Regions from separate parts of the Paraburkholderia bengalensis genome, predicted to be linked through region 2. Evidence: riboswitches for the same ligand, from Rfam matches in the RefSeq annotation. Region 2 holds a riboswitch; the other holds the start of a gene.
The links. Region 2 has a riboswitch for ZMP and ZTP ahead of H3V53_RS21250 (LysE family translocator). Riboswitches for the same ligand answer to the same signal wherever they lie in the genome.
Positions count from the first base shown of each region.

Region 1: it holds a riboswitch for ZMP and ZTP, as region 2 does, so the genes downstream of both, glyA (serine hydroxymethyltransferase) here and H3V53_RS21250 (LysE family translocator) in region 2, are expected to answer to the same signal.

Region 1 covers NZ_JACFYJ010000045.1:40,238-50,589, reverse strand. The annotation lists gene tolB (Tol-Pal system beta propeller repeat protein TolB) at 1-1,203, opposite strand, end outside; gene tolA (cell envelope integrity protein TolA) at 1,317-2,357, opposite strand; gene tolR (protein TolR) at 2,354-2,800, opposite strand; gene tolQ (protein TolQ) at 2,811-3,488, opposite strand; gene ybgC (tol-pal system-associated acyl-CoA thioesterase) at 3,654-4,124, opposite strand; gene ydfG (bifunctional NADP-dependent 3-hydroxy acid dehydrogenase/3-hydroxypropionate dehydrogenase YdfG) at 4,310-5,056, opposite strand; ZMP/ZTP riboswitch at 5,259-5,373, shown strand; gene glyA (serine hydroxymethyltransferase) at 5,558-6,805, shown strand; gene nrdR (transcriptional regulator NrdR) at 6,812-7,303, shown strand; gene H3V53_RS24325 (GspH/FimT family protein) at 7,477-8,037, shown strand; gene H3V53_RS24320 (prepilin-type N-terminal cleavage/methylation domain-containing protein) at 8,034-8,474, shown strand; gene H3V53_RS24315 (PilW family protein) at 8,471-9,295, shown strand; gene H3V53_RS24310 (hypothetical protein) at 9,292-9,834, shown strand; gene H3V53_RS24305 (type IV pilin protein) at 9,849-10,280, shown strand; gene H3V53_RS24300 (DUF3318 domain-containing protein) at 10,308-10,352, opposite strand, start outside.
Region 2 covers NZ_JACFYJ010000036.1:31,044-41,395, reverse strand. The annotation lists gene H3V53_RS21265 (hypothetical protein) at 306-710, opposite strand; partial or broken gene H3V53_RS21260 (MFS transporter) at 975-2,469, shown strand; gene H3V53_RS21255 (DUF2158 domain-containing protein) at 3,058-3,336, shown strand; gene H3V53_RS21250 (LysE family translocator) at 3,454-4,086, opposite strand; ZMP/ZTP riboswitch at 4,126-4,223, opposite strand; gene H3V53_RS21245 (epoxide hydrolase family protein) at 4,325-5,479, opposite strand; gene H3V53_RS21240 (superinfection immunity protein) at 5,561-5,869, opposite strand; gene H3V53_RS21235 (M20 family metallopeptidase) at 6,066-7,526, shown strand; gene H3V53_RS21230 (malate/lactate/ureidoglycolate dehydrogenase) at 7,624-8,739, shown strand; gene H3V53_RS21225 (crotonase/enoyl-CoA hydratase family protein) at 9,243-10,121, shown strand.

The DNA of each region.
Region 1 (10,352 bases), on a different contig from region 2:
GGCCAACACGCCACGGCCGTTCACCTGAGTGGCGTAAAGAATGTACTGACCATTCGCCGCGAAGCTCGGCGATTCGTCATGTGTGGTGTCGGTGAGCGCCGTCGCGACGCCCGAACCCAGATCCTGGATATACAGCTTGAAGCCCCCGCCCGTGCGCGAGATATATGCGAGCTGCTTGCCGTCCGGGCTCACGCGCGGACTCGTATTGTAGTTGCCCGTGAAGGTCACGCGCTGCGCGCTGCCCGCGGACTCGCCGCCGGCTGGCATTTTATAGATCTGCGGCTGGCCGCCGCGGTCGCTCGTGAAATAGATCCACTGGCCGTCCGGAGAGTACGACGGCTCGGTGTCGATCGAGCTGCCTTGCGTGAGGCGACGCAGGCCGCTGCCGTCGGCGTTGACGGCGAAAATCTGCGTGTTGCCCGTGCGCGACAGCGCGACGGCGAGCGTGCGGCCGTCGGGCGACCATGCCGGCGCGCTGTTGTTGCCCTTCTGGTCCGACACGATGGTGCGGCGGCCCGTCGGCAGATCGTGAATGTAGACGATCGGCTTCTTCTTTTCGAACGAGACGTACGCGACCTTGGTGCCATCGGGCGACCATGCCGGCGAGATAATCGGCTCGGGGCTGGAGAGGGCAATGTGCGCGTCCTGGCCGTCCGAGTCGGAAATCTGCAGTTGATAACGGTTGCCCGTCTTGATCACGTACGACAGACGCGTCGCGAACACGCCGCGGCCGCCCATCAGCTTGGCGTAAATATAGTCGGCGATCTTGTGCGCGCTCATGCGCAGACCGCTTTCCGGGCTCACGAGTTCGAGGCCGCCCAGGTTCTGCTGATTGACCGTGTCATACAGCTTGAAGCGCACCTGGTATTGGCCGTTCGGCAGTTTCGTGACGCTGCCCGCCACGAATGCATTCGCACCCTTGGCCTTCCAGGCGCCGAGGTCGACGGAATCACCTTCCGAAACGGGCGCGCTGCCGGCGTCGATATTGGTAAATTTGCCGCTGCGCTGCAAATCCTGGCGGACGATCGTGCTGATCTGCTGGGGAGAATTGGCCTCGTTGGCAAAATTTGCCGTGGCAATCGGGAACTGCGTGGACCCGACGCCCGTCACGAGGACGTTGAGTTGTGCATGGGCGGCACCGCCGGCGGCGATCAGGCACGAAGCCACAAGCGCTCGCAAGCCTAGCTTGGTCATCAAACTCATTCTGTATAAATTCCCCAAAAAACGAATTTCTAACATTCCACGACTACGAAAGACCGGCTAGAGCAGAAATCGTTCCCGGTGCGCCCAACCTGAGAGAGGACCGGGAACGGCTGTCAGGCGGCCGGGCGCAGCGTGATCGTAAAGCTACCGGGCGTCTTGCCGTCGATATCCTGCGGCATAGGGTCGGAGCGCTGGACGGCGCGAAGCGCGGCGTCGTCCCAGGCCTGGTTGCCGCTGCTATGGGTGATGGTTGCGCTCAACAGCGTTCCCGTCGGCGAGCAGCGCACGGCAACGACGGTTTGCAGACCCGCCGTTTCCCCCGACCAGACGATGTTCGGTCGCACGCGGCGCTGCACCTTCTCGGCATAGCCCGGCGACGCCGCGTTGCCGCCCGCGCCGCTGCCCGTGCCGCTCTTTGCGAGACCATTGCCCGTCGACCCTTCGCCGCCCGCCATGCCTTGCATCGCGGCAAGACGCTGGCGCCGCTCGGCGTCGAGCTTCTTCGCGGCCTCCGCCTGAGCTTGCGCCTGGGCCTTCGCCTTCGCTGCCTTGGCCGCGTCGGCCTTGGCCTGCGCTTCGGCTTGCGCCTGTTTGGCTTCCTGTTCCTTCTGCTTCGCTTCCTGCTGCTTCTGTTGTTCTTCCTGCTGCTTCTTCAACTGTTCCTGCTTCTGCTGCGCCAGTTGCTGCTGCTTGAGCTTTTCCGCCTGCTGCTGTTGCTGCTTGAGTTTCGCGGCAGCGGCCGCCGCAGCCTGATCGGCGGCGAGTTGCTGCTGACGTTTCGCTTCGGCTTCCTGCTGGGCCTGCAGCTTCTGCTGACGCTGCTGCTCGGCGAGTTCAGCCTGGCGCTGGGCTTCCTGCTGTTTACGCTTCCTTTCCTGCAGCGCGATGTCAGCCTGTTCGTCGCTGACCTGCGGCGCGGGCCTGACGGGCGTGGGCGCGGGCGGCGGCGGAACCGGGCGGGGCGTCGGCACGTCGGGCACTTCAGTCCACAGTTCGGCTTCCGCGCCCGCGGGCGTGCTGTTCTGCCAGTGGATGCCGTGATACAGGAAGAAGCCGAGCAGCACGTGCATCAGCGCGGCGAGCGCGAACGCGCGCCACGTGCCGCGCTCGCGCGGCGGCCGAAGCGGATAGGCGTTTTTCGGTCGGCGGGTCATTGCGATTTGACGAGCAATCCAACGCGCTTGACGCCGCGAGCCTTCAGGTCGGACATCACGTTCATGACGACTTCGTACTTGACCGTCTTGTCGGCGGCGATCACGACGGGCTGGTCGGGATGCGCAGCCTGACGGTCGGTGACGAAGCTGCGTAAGTCGGCTTGCGTCATCGTTTCCTGTTGCGTCGTGCCTGCGTCGTCCTTATATTTGACGCTCATATTGCCGTCGGCCTTGATGTTGACGACGACGGGCGGCGTCTGCTGCTGCGGCGCGGCGCCGCCAACCGTCGGCAGGTTCACGATCGACGGCGCGACGAGCGGCGCCGTCACCATGAAGATCACGAGCAGCACGAGCATTACGTCGATGTAAGGCACGACGTTGATGTCGGCCATCGCGCGGCGCGAGCGGCTGCCGCGCATGCTGGAACGAACTGAACCGGCCATCGTGAACTCCTTAATGGGCCTGACGCTGCAGGATGTTCGAGAACTCTTCGATGAAGGTTTCGAAGCGGATCGCGAGACGATCGATATCGTGCGCGTATCGGTTATAGGCGACAACGGCGGGAATGGCGGCGAACAGGCCGATTGCCGTGGCCGTCAGCGCTTCGGCGATACCGGGCGCGACGTTGGCGAGCGTGGCCTGCTGGACGTTAGCGAGGCCGCGGAACGCGTTCATGATCCCCCACACCGTGCCGAACAGACCGATATACGGGCTGACCGAGCCGACGGAGGCGAGGAACGCGAGATTCGCTTCGAGCACGTCCATTTCGCGCTGGAACGCGGCGCGCATCGCGCGGCGGGCGCCGTCGAGGATCGCGCCCGGGTCGTTGATCCGCTTTTCCTTGCCCTTCAGAAACTCGCGCATGCCCGACTCGAAAATGCGCTCGAGTGCGCCGATGGTGTGACGGTTGTTCGCGGCGCTCTGATACAGCGCCTGCAGGTCGCCGCCCGACCAGAAATCGCGTTCGAAGCGCTCAGTCTGCGCCCGCGCGCGGCGGATCGCAAACCACTTGCGGAAGATGAAAGTCCACGACATCAGCGACAGCAGCAACAGCAGCGCCATCACCGCCTGCGCCAGCAGGCTCGCATTGAGAACGAGGGAAATGATCGACAGATCTTGTGTAGTGTTCATAGAGGTTCGCTGTAACGTCCCGAATGGGGCGTCCGGCTGTAAGGTGGGTCGAAGCGTTCGGTCGGCTTTTTGCCGGCAAACCGGAAGCTTCGGCTGGCCCTTCGCCGAACCATGCTTGGTCTTGTTGTGACCGTTACGAGTTCACTGTCCAGGTAACAACGACGCTCAAATAACCGCCGTTGACACGCTGGCGCCGTTTGAGTCCGGTTCGCGCTGCAATGCCGCGTGAACCGGAGGAGGAATGGCTGCCGGCTTCATCGATTGCGAATCGACACAGCCGACGCGGATCGAGCCCGTTGCCAGCAGCGTGTCGCCGCGCCACGCCTCCTGGGCGAAATCCACCGATGCGCGGCCCAGCCGTTCGATCCGGCTGACGATGCGCAGCAGGTCGTCGAGCCGGGCGGGCGCGTGATAGTCGAGCGCAGTGCTGCGCACGACGAACAGCGTGCCCGTTTCTTCCGCCAGCCTGCGCTGGTCGACACCGCACGCGCGCAGCCATTCGGTGCGCGCGCGCTCGAAAAACTTCAGGTAGTTCGCGTAGAACACGATGCCGCCGGCGTCGGTATCTTCGTAATACACGCGAACCGGCCAGATAAAGGCGGTTCGCGCGCCGGACTGACTGTCAGACATATTCATAGGCGCGCATTTTACCGGAACGCAAAAGAGCGCTGCATTTTTGGGCACTCTTGTATCGCGACGTGCCTGGCGCGGGGCCTGCGCCTTGCCTGCACCTGCCTGCCTCGCGTTCGTACGCGTGTTCGTACGCGCGGCGCTCACGCATCCGTGCTGCCCGGTGCGCGCCCGGCGCTTCCATTCCCCGCTTAGCCGCGGTGAATGTTCAATCCGGCGAACGACTGTGCGACGGGCATTAGTTCGATCGTATTGATGTTGACGTGCGCGGGGCGCGTCGCGATCCAGTAGATCGAATCGGCGATGTCTTCCGCCGTGAGCGGCTGCACGTTCTGATAGACGGTCGCCGCCTTCGCGTCGTCGCCGCGAAAACGTACGTTCGAAAATTCCGTGCCGCCGCACAGGCCCGGCTCGATGTCCGTCACGCGGATGGGCGTGCCGTGCAGGTCCGCGCGCAGGTTCAGGCTGAACTGGCGCACGAACGCCTTGGTTGCGCCGTACACATTGCCGCCGGGATAGGGCCAGGTGCCTGCCACCGAGCCCAGATTGAGCACGTGCCCGCGATTGCGCTCGATCATGCCCGGCAGGAACGCGCGCGTGACCTGCACGAGGCCGGTGCAGTTGGTATCGATCATCGTCGTCCAGTCGTCGAGTTCGGCGCGCTGGGCGGGCTCCAGGCCGAGCGCGAGACCGGCGTTGTTGACCAGCACGTCGACGGCGGCGAAGTCGGTGGGCAGGGCGGAGGGAGCGGCTTGAACGGCGGCGCGGTCGCGCACGTCGAGCTCGAACGGCAGCAGATTGTCGCCGAGTTCGTCGGCGAGCGCCTGCAGGCGGTCCTTGCGGCGCGCGGTCGCGACCACGCGATGGCCCCCTTTGACGAAAGCCCGGGCGATGGCGGCGCCGAACCCTGCGGACGCCCCGGTGACGAACACGATCATTGCTGTTTCCTGGTCGGTGAAGAAAGGCCACAAGCCTACTTCCAATGGGGCGAGGCGGCAAGAATGACCCCGTCGCCGGAAGGCGTCCCCGGAGGGCGTGCCGGGCAGTCCTACCCGGGGCAAAATGGGACTCCTGGCGGCGCGCGAGCCACGTCCGTCGGGCCGGTTGCCTATTCCACCCGGTTCCAATAAACTAACGCGCTCACCCCTGCGTGACTGGCGATAGAACCCCACGCTGTCAAGCCTGACGGGTTCAAGGTGGAGTGCCCCACCGTGAAGCGCAGGGTGCCGTTTTGCCGTTCGCCTGGGCAGCCATGTATCGAGCGCGCCGTCGTTTGCGCTGCCGGTGGTTGTCCTGCCTCGCGTGTGCGGCACCTCCTTCATACGCCGCGTCAAGGCTCCCATCATCGGCAGTGGCCAGCCGTGCAGCGTACCTGCTACGCCCTCAGCACACGACCCGCGCATGATCCGGTCAACCTGAACACACTTAACGGAACCAGCATGTTTGACAGAGCCCAAAGCACCATCGCCAACATCGACCCGGAAGTCTGGAAGGCCATCCAGGACGAAAACCACCGTCAGGAAGAGCACATCGAACTGATCGCGTCGGAAAACTACACGAGTCCCGCCGTGATGGCCGCGCAGGGCTCGCAGCTCACCAACAAGTACGCCGAAGGCTACCCGGGCAAGCGCTACTACGGCGGTTGCGAATACGTCGACGTCGTCGAGCAGCTGGCAATCGACCGCGTGAAGGAGCTGTTCGGCGCCGAAGCCGCGAACGTTCAACCGAATTCGGGCTCGCAGGCGAACCAGGGCGTGTTCTTCGCCATGCTCAAGCCGGGCGACACCATCATGGGCATGAGCCTCGCGCACGGCGGCCACCTGACGCACGGCTCGCCCGTCAACATGTCGGGCAAGTGGTTCAACGTGGTCAGCTACGGCCTGAACGAAGCCGAAGACATCGACTACGATGCCGCCGAGAAGCTCGCCCAGGAGCACAAGCCGAAGATCATCGTCGCGGGCGCATCGGCGTTCGCGCTGCGTATCGACTTCGAGCGTCTGTCGAAGATCGCGAAGTCGGTGGGCGCGTATCTGATGGTCGACATGGCGCACTACGCCGGCCTGATCGCAGCGGGCGTCTACCCGAACCCGGTGCCGTTCGCCGACTTCGTCACCACCACCACGCACAAGAGCCTGCGCGGCCCGCGCGGCGGCGTGATCCTGATGAAGGCCGAGTACGAAAAGCCGATCAACTCGGCGATCTTCCCGGGCATCCAGGGCGGCCCGCTGATGCACGTGATCGCGGCCAAGGCCGTCGCGTTCAAGGAAGCGCTGTCGCCGGAATTCAAGGAATATCAGCAAAAAGTGGTCGACAACGCTCGCGTGCTGGCCGAGACGCTCGTCAAACGCGGTCTGCGCATCGTGTCGGGCCGTACGGAAAGCCATGTGATGCTGGTCGATCTGCGCGCGAAGAAGATCACCGGCAAGGCAGCGGAAGCGGCACTGGGCGCGGCGCACATCACCGTGAACAAGAACGCGATTCCGAACGACCCGGAAAAGCCGTTCGTGACGAGCGGTATCCGCCTCGGCTCGCCGGCAATGACGACGCGCGGCTTCGGCACGAAGGAAGCCGAGCAGGTGGGCAACCTGATCGCCGACGTGCTCGACAACCCGGAAGACACGGCAACGATCGAGCGCGTGCGTGCGCAGGTCGCGGAGCTGACCCAGCGTTTCCCGGTCTACCGCTAAGCCGCCATGCGCTGCCCCTTCTGCCGGCACGACGATACGCAGGTCGTGGACTCGCGGGTGTCCGAAGATGGCGCCGCGATCCGGCGCCGCCGCCGCTGCCCCGCCTGCGACAAGCGTTTCACGACGTACGAGCGGGTCGAGCTGGCGTTGCCCTCGGTGGTGAAGAAGGATGGCAGCCGCACGGAATTCGATCGCCGCAAGATCGTCGCGAGCATGCAACTGGCGCTGCGCAAGCGCCCGGTTGCAGCCGACGCGGTGGACGCCGCCGCGTCGCGTATCGAATATCAGCTGCTTGGCAGCGGCGAACGTGAGGTGCGCAGCGAGCGCCTGGGCGAGCTCGTGATGAACGAGCTGCGCGCGCTCGATACGATCGCGTATGTGCGCTTCGCGTCCGTCTACCGGCGTTTCGAAGACGTCTCCGAGTTCGAGGACGTCATTGAAGAGTTCCGCCGGATGAACGCCCCAGCCGCGCCCGCCAAGCCTCCGCGCAAGCGCTGATTTCTCGCGTATCCGCATTTTTCTCTCCCTGAAGTCCAACCGCGAATTCGTTTGATGCACGGACATTGTCGTGCAGGGATTCGCGCGTCCGACACCTGGCCATCCGGCTAATTGTGGCTGTGCTCGCGGGCCGTTACATTCGATGCGTTCTTGATGGAAATAGAGGAATGCAGATGAAACGGAATGCTCATGTGCGGTGCATCTGTCGCGGGTTCACGCTGTTCGAATCGTTCGTCGTCGTTGCGCTGCTCGCCGTCGTCGCGACGTTGACTGTGCCTTCATTCATTGCGTGGCACGTGCGCGATCAGGTCGACGCGCGCGCCCGCGCGTTGCTATCCACCCTGAGTTACGCGCGCGGTGAGGCCATGCGGCGCGGCGCGCGCGTGACGGTGTGCCGCGTCGATTCCGCGCGCCATTGTCTGGCTGCGGGACAGCCGTGCAAGGCGGGCAACGTGGACTGGTCGTGCGGATGGGCTGTGATGATCGAACGCGCAGGCGGCTTCTATCCGTTGCGCGTGCAGCCGGAGCTTGCATCCGTCAGTATCGCGGGCGCATCGACGAATCTGACCTTCACGCCGCCTGCAGGTCAGGCGAACGGCAGCTTTCGCAGCTTCGATATCGGCCCGCGGACGGAGTCGAAGGCCACGCAAGGCAAGGACTGGCGACGCTGCATTCGGATAGCGGCAGGGGGACGGCCGCGCATCGTCGATGGAGCATGTGGAGCGTCGGCATGATGCGTACGAACCGCGTGTCGCAGTCCGGTCAGTCGCTGATCGAGGTGCTCGTGGCCGTCGCAGTGACGGCCGTAACCGTGCTCGGCCTGATTGCCGTGCAATTGTCGATCGCGCGCGACGCGCGCTCCGTGTCGTATCGCGAGCAAGCCGTGCTCGTTGCCGATGCAATCGTCGAGGCGGCGCGCGCGCCGAATCCTGGCGATGCAGCCGTCGGTCAATGGAAGACGCGTGCTGCCAATCTTTTGCCGAAAGGCGTCGCGGATGTTGGCGGGGCGGCCGGCGGCGCGGTGTCGTTTGCGCGCGCGACCTGGGCGTGGCAAGACAGCATGCCGCGCGGCGGACGGGACGCTGGAGACATGATCGACGTGCCCGCATCGTGCGGCGATGTCGACGTGCCCGGCGGCATGCAATGTGTCGCGTTGGCCTTTGCCCGATGAAGCCAGGCCTCTTCGTGCGTCGTCGCGATGGGTGCGCGCGTGGACACACGCTGCTCGAGATGGCGATCGCGATGGCCCTCGGTCTGATCGTGACGGCGGGTGCCGTATCGCTTTACCGGTCGCAGCGGATCACCTTCACTCGGGCCGCCGACGCCGCACAGATTCACGATGCCGGCATGACGGCGCTGACGCTGATCGGCGAGCAACTGCAGATGGCGGGGTTCGTTTCCGCCGATATGCCGCGTAGTTTCGTGGCACGTCCGGCTTTGTTCGGCTGCACGAGCGGTCGGCCGACTGGCGCCGACGACAGCCTGACCTGTGAATCGCTCGCATCCCATTCGGACGGCATCGCAGTGCGCTACGTCGCCGACAACGTGTCGACGTGGCCCACCGCGACCGGTCTGCCGGCCGATTGTCTCGGCCAAGGGCTGACGAAGACGGACGCGGACGCGCGAGGCGTGACCGTCGTCAACCGCTTCTATGCAAAGGCCAGCAGTTCGACGGGGGAACCCGAGCTGTATTGCGAAGGAACGGGGAAGGCCAATTCTTCGCAGCCGCTTGTCGAAGGCGTCGAGCGGGTGCGATTGCGGTATTGGCTCGCGGGCGCGTCGTCGGCTGTGGATGCGGCGGCGGTTGCGCCTGCGCAATGGTCGAATGTCGTTGCCGTCGATGTATGCGTACTCGCTCGGGGCATGCCGCTGACCCCGTCGGCGCGATATGTCGATTGCGATGGCGTGTCGGCCGTCAGCGCGGACTCGCGAGTGCGGCGCGCGTTCTGGCGTCGCGTCGCGATACGGAACAACGAAGGGAGCACGGCATGATCGATACGCACAACGCATTTCGCGGGCAGATGCGCGGTCGCGCCCGCAGCCGGGGCATCGCGCTGCCTGTCGTGCTGCTGATCGCGGCGATGATGCTCGCGACTTCGGCTGCATGGTTCGACGTGTCGGTGACGACCACGCGCAATGCAACGGGCTTGTACGACCATCTGCTCGCGCTGCATGCCGCCGACGCCGCATTGACTTCGTGCGCACGCAGTGTGGTCAACGGCTCGATCGCGCCGATGCTAAGCGCGCAGGCCGTTCTCGGCGAGCCCGTCGGCTGGAAGTCGCAGACCACGTTCGAATCCAACGCGATTGCGCCGTTTGCGTCGTGGCCGGCATCGACGGCCATTCGCGCGCCGCAATGCCTGATCGAAGTATGGCGGCTGACGAACCGGACGGACGCACAGGCCTATCTCGTCACCGCGAGAGGCTACGGGCGCAATGTGGATGCGCAGGTGTGGCTGCAGTTGCAGTTGGTGACGGCTGGCGGCACGGTTGAGAAACACTGGCGGCGCGTCGCTGCGCGCCCATTTTGAGAGGGCGCCCGGACATGACTTTCAGGACGAAGTCCAATACCCAAGGGTTCTCGCTGCTCGAACTGGTGGTCACGCTGGCAATCGCGGCGACACTCGCCGCCTTCGCGATCCCTTCATATCGCGGCCATATCGCGAGGGCGCACAGGACGGATGCGGCGTCGGCGCTGTATCGGGCAGCGCAATTCGCGGAATCCGCTGCGCATGCTCAAGGCGCGCCGTTGCCGTCTGGTCTCGATCAGGCGCCGTCGGGCGGGCGAGCGATCTATCGGCTGCGCCTCCTGCCCGCCGACGACACGAACGGCGGTTACGCGCTCGAAGCGCAGCCGTTGGACAACGGCCCTATGGCCGACGACGCGTGCGGCACTTTCATACTTCACGCAACGGGCGTGAAATCCAACAGGGGCACGGCGAACGCGGACTCCGACGAATGCTGGAGCGCGCGATAGATGAGAAACGGCGCAGGCTGGCGCGCGTCAGGGCGGGCTCATGTCGGAATCGCGCGAAGCGGACGATGCAGG
Region 2 (10,352 bases):
GGCTCGCTGTCAATGGGGGCTTGGCCGCCCCGGTTGTAGCTGGCCCGATCGCATCAGAACCTGAAGGTCACATTCGGGCTCAGACCGTTGAAACGCAGCGTTTGTGCGAGTTGGCCGCGCGAGCCGTAGTGGGCGGGATACCGGTAGGTCAGGCTCATGTCGTCCCACTTCATCGCGTACCCGATGCCTGTGATCGCCTGCCACGTGAAGCTCGACGTGCCTGTGCGGGCGTCGAGATATAACGGGTGATGCAGTCAGAGCTCGAGTGCATCAATCGGCCTTGATCTCGTACCCGGAACGCTCGTTCAACGTTTCTGCAGCGCCCAGTCAGTCTTCCCTGTGCCACAAAAGACAGGATGCAGGTTCATCGACTGTCCCTTTGCGGAGAGGACGACGGCAACGTGACGGCACGTCTTCTTGCCGTCACGACTTGTGTCGGACGGGGTCATCATTGCATCGATCTTCACGCTATTGCCCGTGTCCGCGTTGGTCCATTGACTGGTTTCGCCATCGCTCTTCGTGTTGAGCACGTCGGTCAGCGCTCGCTTGAGCGAATCCATATCGCGCGGCTTCACGTATGACAAGGGCGTATCGTTAAGGAAGTTGAGATTGCTGGCCGGTGCGGCAACGACATGAAGCAGGAGCGCCGCAGCAGACGCGGCGCGCGCGCAGCGCATACGAACCACACGTTCCGGGCCGAGAAATGGCATACCAGCCTCCAATAGCTGTTTCGTAAAGCCATGCTTGCTATCTGGTGACACCGGCGCGATGACGAAGACGTCTGTTTGATGCGGGAGACATGATGAGCGTGGCGACGGCGTTCGGCCTCTGCGCTCGACGCTTCGCGCCCCTTGTTGCCCAGTTTAGTTGCTGCGTATTGCCGCCGGTATGGGACTTTGGTCCCATGTAACGCAGTCCCAGGCGATGTTGACCGCAAAAAATCGCCAACGCGATTAGTCATGAATGATAGATGCATGAAAGCGTCGGACGTGAGGGCACCGTCGGGCTCCCGCCCTAACGCACGGGACGCGGCGGCTGACGCGCCGCGCGGCCAGCGCACCGAGCGGCAAGGGCTGGCGTTGACCGTGCTGTTCATCGGTGCGTTTCTCGCGCCGCTCGACTATTTCATCGTCAATCTCGCGTTGCCCGCCATTCACACCGGCTTGAACGCCACCGACGCGCAGTTGCAGCTCATCGTCTCGGCGTACGCGTCGGCGTATGCGGTGCTGTTGATCACGGGCGGGCGGCTAGGCGACCTGTTCGGCCGGCGGCGCATGTTCATGACGGGAATGGCCGGCTTTGTCGTCGCGTCGGCGCTGTGCGGCTTCGCGCCCAACGGGCACGTGCTCGTGATCGCGCGGATCGTGCAGGGCATGGCTGCGTCCGTGATGGCGCCGCAAGTGCTCGCGACCGTGCGCGCCGTCGTGCCGCTGCATCAGCAGACGCGCGTGATGGGCTTTTACGGTTTTGTGTTCGGGCTTGCGTCGATCGTCGGACAGTTGGGCGGCGGCGCGCTGATCACCTATCAGCCGTTCGGCCTCGACTGGGCGCGCCATTTTCCTGATCAACATTCCCGTTGGCTTGCTCGCGTTCGTCGGCGCATGGAAATTCGTGCCCGAGAATCAGCCGGAAAAGCACGAGGGCGTCGATCTGAGGGGCGTCGCGCTGCTGTCGCTGGTGCTGATCCTGCTGATCTACCCGATGACGCACGGCCGCGAGGCCGGTTGGCCGTGGTGGACCTTCGCGATGTTCGCGCTCGCCGTTCCTGCGTTCGCCGCGTTCGTCGCCGTCGAGCGCGGGGTCGAACGCGCCGGCGGCAGTCCCCTCGTCGATCTGCAACTGTTCCGCAATCCCGCGTTTTCGACGGGGCTCGTGCTCGCGTTCCTGTTCTATTGCAACAGCGCGTTTTTCCTCACGTACGGCATTTATCTGCAGACGGGCTTGCACTGGACGCCGTTGCAGTCCGGCATCGCGATCATGCCGTTCGCGCTCGGCTTCGTCGCCGGGCCGCTGACGTCGCCCGCCGTCGTGCGGCGCATCGGCGCTCATGTGCTGACGCCCGGATTCTCGATGCTGACCGTTGGCTTCGGCGCGACCGGCTGGGCCGCGACGCACGCGCCACTCGGCACGCTGTTCTACCTCGGGCTCGTGATCGCGGGCGTCGGGCAAGGACTCGTGTTGCCGTCGATCATGCGCATCGTGCTCGGCGAAGTCGCGCCGGCGAAAGCAGGGCTCGCGTCGGGTGTCGTCACCTCGACGCTGCAGATCGGCTCGGCATTCGGGACGGCTGCCATCAGCGGCGCGTTCTTCGGCGCCTTGTCGGCGCCCGCTTCGGCGGCGGGCTATGCGTACGCATTCCAGCGCAGCCTCGCGATCAATGCGGTGCTGATGCTGATCTGTATTGCGCTCAGCGTGACGCTGGTGCGGCATCAGCAGGTTGCGCATCGGCGCGCCGTCAAGACAGCGTGACGCGAATCAGGCTGATATTGATAGCGGTCAAATAACCGGAATGACGCAGCGCAAATGCAGCGGCTAAGGGAAAATCCCGAGCCGCTGCATTTTTGTTTTTCGATTGGGCAAAAACGCAAAGCAAAAACTTTTTCGCGATCGATTGTCATACTTTTCACGCGGCGAGTATTGCGCAATGCAACGGTTTCCGGCGTTCAGCAGTGATGCGCTTATTCACAGATGGCGCCGATTATCACGCTGGGGCTTATTTGAGTGGCGTCCGACATATGGATGTCAACATCATGACAGCGAACGACCGGGCATATTTACGTTAACGTGCATCGACCGGCCTAAACGACCTGCGTCGAAGTGCTGCGCGACAACATGCCGCCGTTGCCAGAGGGTGATCGGCGCACTAAACAAAAACGCACGAGCGTTCGCGATATTGCGCCGTTTATATTCGGTTTTTCTGAAAACGCTTCCAATAAAAATGACTTGCTGACGAAATATTCAATTGTTAATCTGGCGCCACTCTTATTAATCTGCTGGACCGCGGTGCGTTATGGCAGTGAATCTTCAGCCAGTCTAATGCTTATAACGGGGACAACCATGCTGACTGCTACTCTCGACGCATTTGATACGGCGCAAACAGCGCAAATCAACATTGGGGACGTGGTGACGCTCAAGGCGGGCGGCTCGCGTATGACTGTGACGTATGTGGGGCCGGTCGCCCAGAAAACGGGCGAATGGCTTATTTGCCAATGGTTCGACGACCACGGCGAACTGCGTCAGGAAACCTTCGCGCCCGACGAAGTATGGCGCCAGCCGCGCTCCATTCCCGCCGGCTCGGTGCAGTTGCGCAAGTTCGTCCGCGTCGTGGCGCCTTGAACGGCGTGCAACGCGGCGCACCGCGCGCGGGCGCATCCTTCCTGTACGTTCAACGTCATCTTCGCGGGCGCCGGGCATGATGTCCGGCGTCGTAATGTTAACGGCGTCCCGTATTCATTATCGCCGCGCTTGCGTGGCCATGCGCACGGCGAGACCGGCGAGCACCGTACCCATCATCCAGCGCTGAACAACGAGCCACGTCGGCTTTCGCGCGAGAAACACGGCAATCGATCCCGCCGTCATCGCGACGATCGTATTGATGGAAATGCTCAGCACGATCTGAACTGCGCCGAATATCAGCGACTGCCCGAGCACGCTGCCCTGTTGCGGGTCGATGAATTGCGGCAGCAGCGACAGATACAGCACGGCGATTTTCGGATTCAGCAGGTTCGTGACGAAACCCATCGCGAACAGCTTGCGCGGACTGTCCACGGGCAGATCTCGGACCTGGAACGGCGAGCGTCCACCCGGCTTCACGGCTTGCCACGCGAGAAACAGCAGATAGAGCGCGCCGCCAAAGCGCAGCGCGTCGTATGCGAACGGCACGGCCAGCAGCAGCGCCGTGATGCCGAACGCGGCGCAGAACATATAGAACACGAAGCCGAGCGCGACGCCGCCAAGCGAGATCAGACCGGCCGTGCGGCCCTGGCAGATCGAGCGGGAGATCAGGTAGATCATGTTCGGCCCCGGCGTGAGCGCCATGCCGAGCGCGACGAGGGCGAATGCAAGCAGATGGCTGGTGTGAGGCATTGCGTGAGCTCCGGAGAAGGGAGGGCGATCAGGGGATCGAGGCAAGGCCCAGGCGCGCGGCGGAGCGCGACGTGCGTCGCGGTTCGCGTTTCCCGGTGGTGACCCACCTCGATTGAGCGCCAGTCGCGCGAACCGTCGTATTGTTGCGCGCGATCGGCGCGCGGGCCAGAGACACCTGGCGCAGCCGCCGTCGATACACTTGAGCGCCGTCGCCTCGCGATGCGTGCCCCGCCGCGCTTTAACGCCGCAGCGGGCGGAAGAAGCGGCGGATTTCTTCGGCGAGCAGCGCGGGCTGCTCCATCGCGGCGAAGTGGCCGCCGCGCGGCATGTCGGCGAATTGCGTGAGGTTGAAAACGCGCTCGATCCACGAGCGCGGCGGCTGACTGATCTCCTTCGGAAACCGCGCGAAGCCGAGCGGCGGCGCAACACGCTGCCCCGGCTCGAAGCGCAACGGCCGCGCGCGCGTTTCCGCGTAGAGCCGCATCGACGAGCCGATCGTCTGCGTGTGCCAGTACAACGAGAGATCGGTCAGCAACTGGTCTTTCGTGAACACGCGCCCGACATCGCCGTCGCAATCGCTCCACGCGCGGAATTTCTCGACGATCCACGCCGCGAGGCCCGCAGGCGAATCGTTCAGGCCGACGGCCGCCGTCTGCGGTTTCGTCGCGTGCAGGTGCGCGTAGGCGCCCTCGGCATCGGCGAATGCCGCTTTGGACGCGAGGAAATCCTGCTCCTCCTGCGTGATGGGCGGATCATCCGGCGCGATGCACGGCGCGTACGAACTCGGCAGAAAGTTGAGGTGAATGCCTTCGACATGCTGGGCGTGGTTCGCGGCCAGCGCGATCGAGACGGCCGCGCCGAGATCGCCGCCTTGCGCGCCGAACCGCTCATAGCCGAGGCCGCGCATCAACTCGACCCACAGGTCCGCGATCGCGAAGACCGACATGCCCGGCTTGGCGGGCCGTTCGGAAAAGCCGTAGCCGGGCATCGACGGCACGACGACATCGAACGCGTCGGCCGGGTCTGCGCCGACGGACGCGGGATCGCACAGATGCGGCAGCAGGTCGACGAACTCGATGAACGAACCGGGCCAGCCATGCGTGATCACGAGCGGATACGGCCTGGGACCGAGGCCGCGCCGATGCACGAAATGCACCGCAAGTCCGCCCGCGCGCGCGACGAACTGCGGCTGCTGGTTCAGGCGCGCTTCCACGGCGCGCCAGTCGAACGTATGCACCCAATAGTCGACGAGATCGCGCAGATAGTTCAATTCGATGCCGAGCGACCACGGCTCGCTATCGAACGGATCGGGCCAGCGCGTGTGCGCAAGACGTGTCCTGAGCGCGGCGAGTTCGGCGTCGGGAATGGAAATCTGGAACGGGGTGATCTGCATCGGCGGAAATCCTTGCTGGCGGATGGGCGGCTTGCTGGTAGAGGGGCGGCATGCTTGCGCGTGGGGTGCGGCCCTTAGGCGTCATTTCGGCGGACGCTCGCGCGATGCGCGCAGGTTCACGCGTTCGCTGAGCATCGTCGTGAACGAACGCATGCTGATGACGCGCCGCGAACGGACCACTTCGCCTTCCAGGTTCACGGGGGGATTCGGCTGAAACGCCCAGTACAGCGCGACCAGCCAGCCGAATACCGTCCACCCCATGCACGCGTTGAACAGCGCGATGGTCAGCACGTCATGGCGCTTGCGCCGGTCGGCGATGATGGACGGAAGAAAGTACAGCGCCAGCGCGGCGACGGCCGCGACGCCTTGAACCATCATGTCGCTGTTCATCGGGAGCCTCCGCAAGGCGCGGTTGATAATCCTTTCATTGTCGCGCGATCAGTCGCCTCGCGCTTGCGCCGTCGAAGGCCGATTACAAGCGAGGCGTAGGCGCCGTCTCGCCATGCCCAATGCGCCCCGGATGAATTCGGCAACGCCGCCCATAGGGTCTATCATGTGCGTTTCGACTGCACCGGATAGGGCCATCATGATCTCCGACGATACCCAGCACGCTAACCAGCTGAATCACGACACACTGCGCGAATTCGTCGATCGCAAGTGGAACGATGAGATCGTGCCGGCATTGACCGACTACATCGCCGTGCCCGCGAAGAGCCCGGCGTTCGACGCCGATTGGGAAAAGCATGGCTACATCGAGCGCGTGATCACGGAAGCTGCGAAGTGGGCCGAGCAGCAGCCCGTGCGCGGCCTGAAGCTCGAAATCGTCCGCTTGCCGGGCCGCACGCCCGTGATCTTCTTCGAGTCGCCCGCCACGCGCTCGGGCAGCACGGAAACCATCGTGCTGTACGGCCATCTCGACAAGCAGCCGGAGTTCGACGGCTGGCGCAACGACCTCGGTCCGTGGACGCCCAAGCTCGAAGACGGCAAGCTCTACGGCCGCGGCGGCGCCGATGACGGCTACGCGATCTACGCAAGCGTCACGGCGCTCGCGGCGCTCGACGCGCAAGGCATCGAACGGCCGCGCTGCGTCGGTCTGATTGAAACCTGCGAAGAGTCGGGCAGCTACGATCTGCTGCCGTACGTCGACGCATTGCGCGATCGTCTCGGCAAGGTCGGACTCGTCGTGTGTCTGGATTCGGGCGCGGGCAATTACGATCAGTTGTGGCTGACCACGTCGCTGCGCGGGCTCGTCTCGGGCGACCTCGAAGTGCAGGTGCTCGATGAAGGTATCCACTCGGGCGGCTACGGCGGCATTGCGCCGTCGAGCTTCCGCATCATGCGGCAACTGTTCGCGCGTCTCGAAGACGCCGCCGACGGCACGCTGCTGCCGAAGGGCTTCCATTGCCCGATCCCGCTCGATCGTCTGGATGAAGCGGAAGCGACCGCGAAGATTCTCGGTGACGACGTGTGGAAGAAGCTGCCGTGGGCTTGCGGCCAGGACGGCGGCCCCGTGCTGCCGACCACCACCGATCCGCAGGAAGCGCTGCTCAATTCGACGTGGCGTCCGTCGCTGTCGGTGACGGGCGCGGCGGGCTTGCCGTCGCTCGCCGACGCGGGCAACGTGCTGCGTCCGCGCACCGCGTTCAAGCTGTCGCTGCGCCTGCCGCCGCTTGTCGATGCGGAAACGGCCGTGCAGCAACTGAAGTCGCTGCTCGAATTCGATCCGCCGTACAACGCGAAGGTCACGTTCAAGCCGGATGAGGGCGCCGCGACGGGCTGGAACGCGCCGGAACTGGCGCCGTGGCTCGGCAGCGCGCTGAACGACGCGTCGCGCCAGCACTTCGGCGCGGACGTCGCGTTCATCGGGCAGGGCGGCACGATCCCGTTGATGAACGTGCTGAAAGCGGGCTTCCCGACTTCGCAGTTCATGGTCTGCGGCGTGCTTGGACCCAAGTCGAACGCGCACGGACCGAACGAGTTCCTGCATGTGCCGTACGGCAAGAAGCTGACGGCATCCGTCGCGCAGGTGATCGCCGCGGCGCCTTGATGCCTGCGTGCCCGTGCCGCGCCTGAGTCCATCGCGCGGGAGCGTCGCCAGGACGGTCCCGCGCTTCACGCTTCTTCCTTGACGAGCCACGCATCGAATGAACGACACGCCCGCTGCCCCGAAATCCGTTCCCCGCATCCCCGCCGATCAACTGCACGAATATGTCCGCGCCATATGGGAGCAGGCGGGCAGTTCGCCGCGCGAAGCCCAGCTCGTCGCCGATCACCTTGTGACGGCGAGTCTCACGGGGCATGACTCGCATGGTGTCGGCATGATCCCGCGTTATGTCGCATCGTTGCGCGAACACGAACTGAAGCTCAATGCGCACGCGAGCGTCGTGAAGGATGTCGGCGCCGTGCTGACGCTCGACGGCGGCAAGGGCTTCGGGCAGGTCGTCGCCTACGAGGCGATGGAACAGGGCATCGAGCGCGCGAGAAAACTCGGCGTGTGCGCCGTCGCGCTGCGCAATGCGCATCACATCGGCCGCATCGGCCATTGGGCAGAACAGTGCGCGAAGGCGGGCTTCGTGTCGTTTCACTTCGTCAACGTGGCGGGTGATCCCCTCGTTGCGCCGTTCGGCGGAGCGGACCGCCGCATCGGCACCAATCCGTTTTGCGCGGCGTTCCCGCGCGAAGGCAAGGCGCCGCTCGTGCTCGACTTCGCGACGAGCGCCGTCGCCTATGGCAAGACACGCGTCGCATACAACCAGGGCAAGCCGGTGCCGCCCGGTGCGCTGATCGATCACGAAGGCAAGCCGACCGTCGATCCCAAGGTGATGATGGAGCCGCCGTTCGGCGCGCTGATGCCAGTGGGCGGACAGGCGGGCGGCCACAAGGGTTTCGGGCTCGCGGCGATGTGCGAGATTTTCGGCGGCGCGCTCTCGGGCGGCTATACGACGCACGAGGACACGCTGCAAAAAACCAGCGCGATCGTCAACTGCATGTTGTCGGTAATCATCGATCCCGCCGCCTTCGACGCGCCCGATGCGCAAGCCGAGGCCGACGCGTTCGTCGAATGGGTCAAAGCGTCGCCGCTCGCGGCGGGCGCCGAACGCATCTACGCGCCGGGCGAACCGGAACGCGCGACGCGCGCCCAGCGCGAGGCGAACGGCGTTCCCGTCGATCCCGAAACGTGGCGCCAGATCCGCGAAGCGGCACTCGCGGCGGGTCTGTCGCTGGAGCGAACGGACAGCTGGGCCGCGCGCCTGAAATAACACGTCCTTCCGGCAACCTCTGCGGCCAGCGACGGCTTGCCGTCGCCACACAATGCAACGGGCAAGCCGTTGCATGCGCATCGACATGTGCGCGTCGGACGGTCGGAACACGCGTCAATCGAGCCGCTTCAAACGCTGGCGCGCCGTTCAAAAAACGGCCATGCCGATTTTCGCCACTTAACACCCTGAATTCACAAAAAATGCAATCCGAATATCTTTCGATTGCATGAAAGGGTGGTCATCCCATTCCTTCGAATTAAAAGAAATATTCTAATTGCCGCTTTACGCTCCATTCGAGAGCGGTCGCGAACGTGCGTTTGAACATTTATTCCAGAACGCAATCGTTTGCGAGAATGGCTCTGGTCAAGAGGCCCGCCCAGTGGGCGTCCGATTACTTATGACGAACTGCATGGTTCTGTTCGTTTGCCCGCCCCTGCGGATTCTGGTCTGTTTTAGGCTCGCAATGCTTCACCCGTTGTTCAACTCTAAAAGGACCGTTCAAAATGAATCTGCAAAACCATCACGCCTGCCGTCCGTTCCTCGAAGCTGGCAAACTGTCGCAAATCTCCGCTTATTACGAAGAAGAGCGCAACATTATGTGGATGATGTTGCGCGCACAACCGCGTCCGTGTTTCAACCTCGAACTGGTGCATGACATTCTCGAACTCGCGCGGGCCGCGCGCGATTCCGGCGTGCGCATCGATTTCTGGGTGACGGGCTCCATCATTCCGACCATGTTCAACGTCGGCGGCGACCTGAATTTCTTCGCCGACGCGATTCGCGGGGGCCGCCGCCAGGAGCTGATGGCGTACGCGCGCGCCTGCGTCGATTGTGTGCATGCGGCGGCGCGGGGATTCGATACGGGCGCGATTTCGATTGCGATGGTGGAGGGCACGGCGCTCGGCGGCGGTTTCGAAGCGGCGCTCGCGCATCATTTCGTGCTCGCGCAGACAGACGCGCGGATGGGTTTTCCGGAGATCGCGTTCAACCTGTTCCCCGGCATGGGCGGCTACTCGCTGGTGGCGCGCAAGGCGGGCATGCGTCTCGCGGAAGAGTTGATCGGCGGCGGCGAGTCGCACACGGCCGAGTGGTACGAAAGCCGTGGTCTCGTCGACCAGTTGTTCGAGCCAGGCGAGGCGTACATCGCAACGCGTACCTTCATCGACACGCTGCGTCCCAAGCTCAACGGCATCCGCGCGATGGTGCGCGCGCGCCAGCGGGTGCTGCAATTGTCGCGCGCCGAACTGATGGAGATTACGGAAGACTGGGTGCAGGCCGCGTTCACGATCGAGGAGAAAGACCTCGCGTTCATGGAACGGCTCGTGATGCTGCAGAACCGCCGCGCGAACAACCTGCGTCCCGCTGCGATGAATGTTGCGTAAGCAAGGTCTGGCCGTAGACAGGCTGGCAGAACGCCTCCGCGCATGGCAGCACACGCGCTCCGTTTGCACCCGTCAACCCATGACCAACCTGATCGACGCAATCTTTAATGCAGTGAGCAGGCAGTGAACAGGCAACACGCAGCATGCAACACCAGGTAGCCGAAGTAACCGACGTCAAATCCGCGCGGCACGGGCAGCCGCCAGGCAGGAGATCCTTACGGTCGAGCGAAC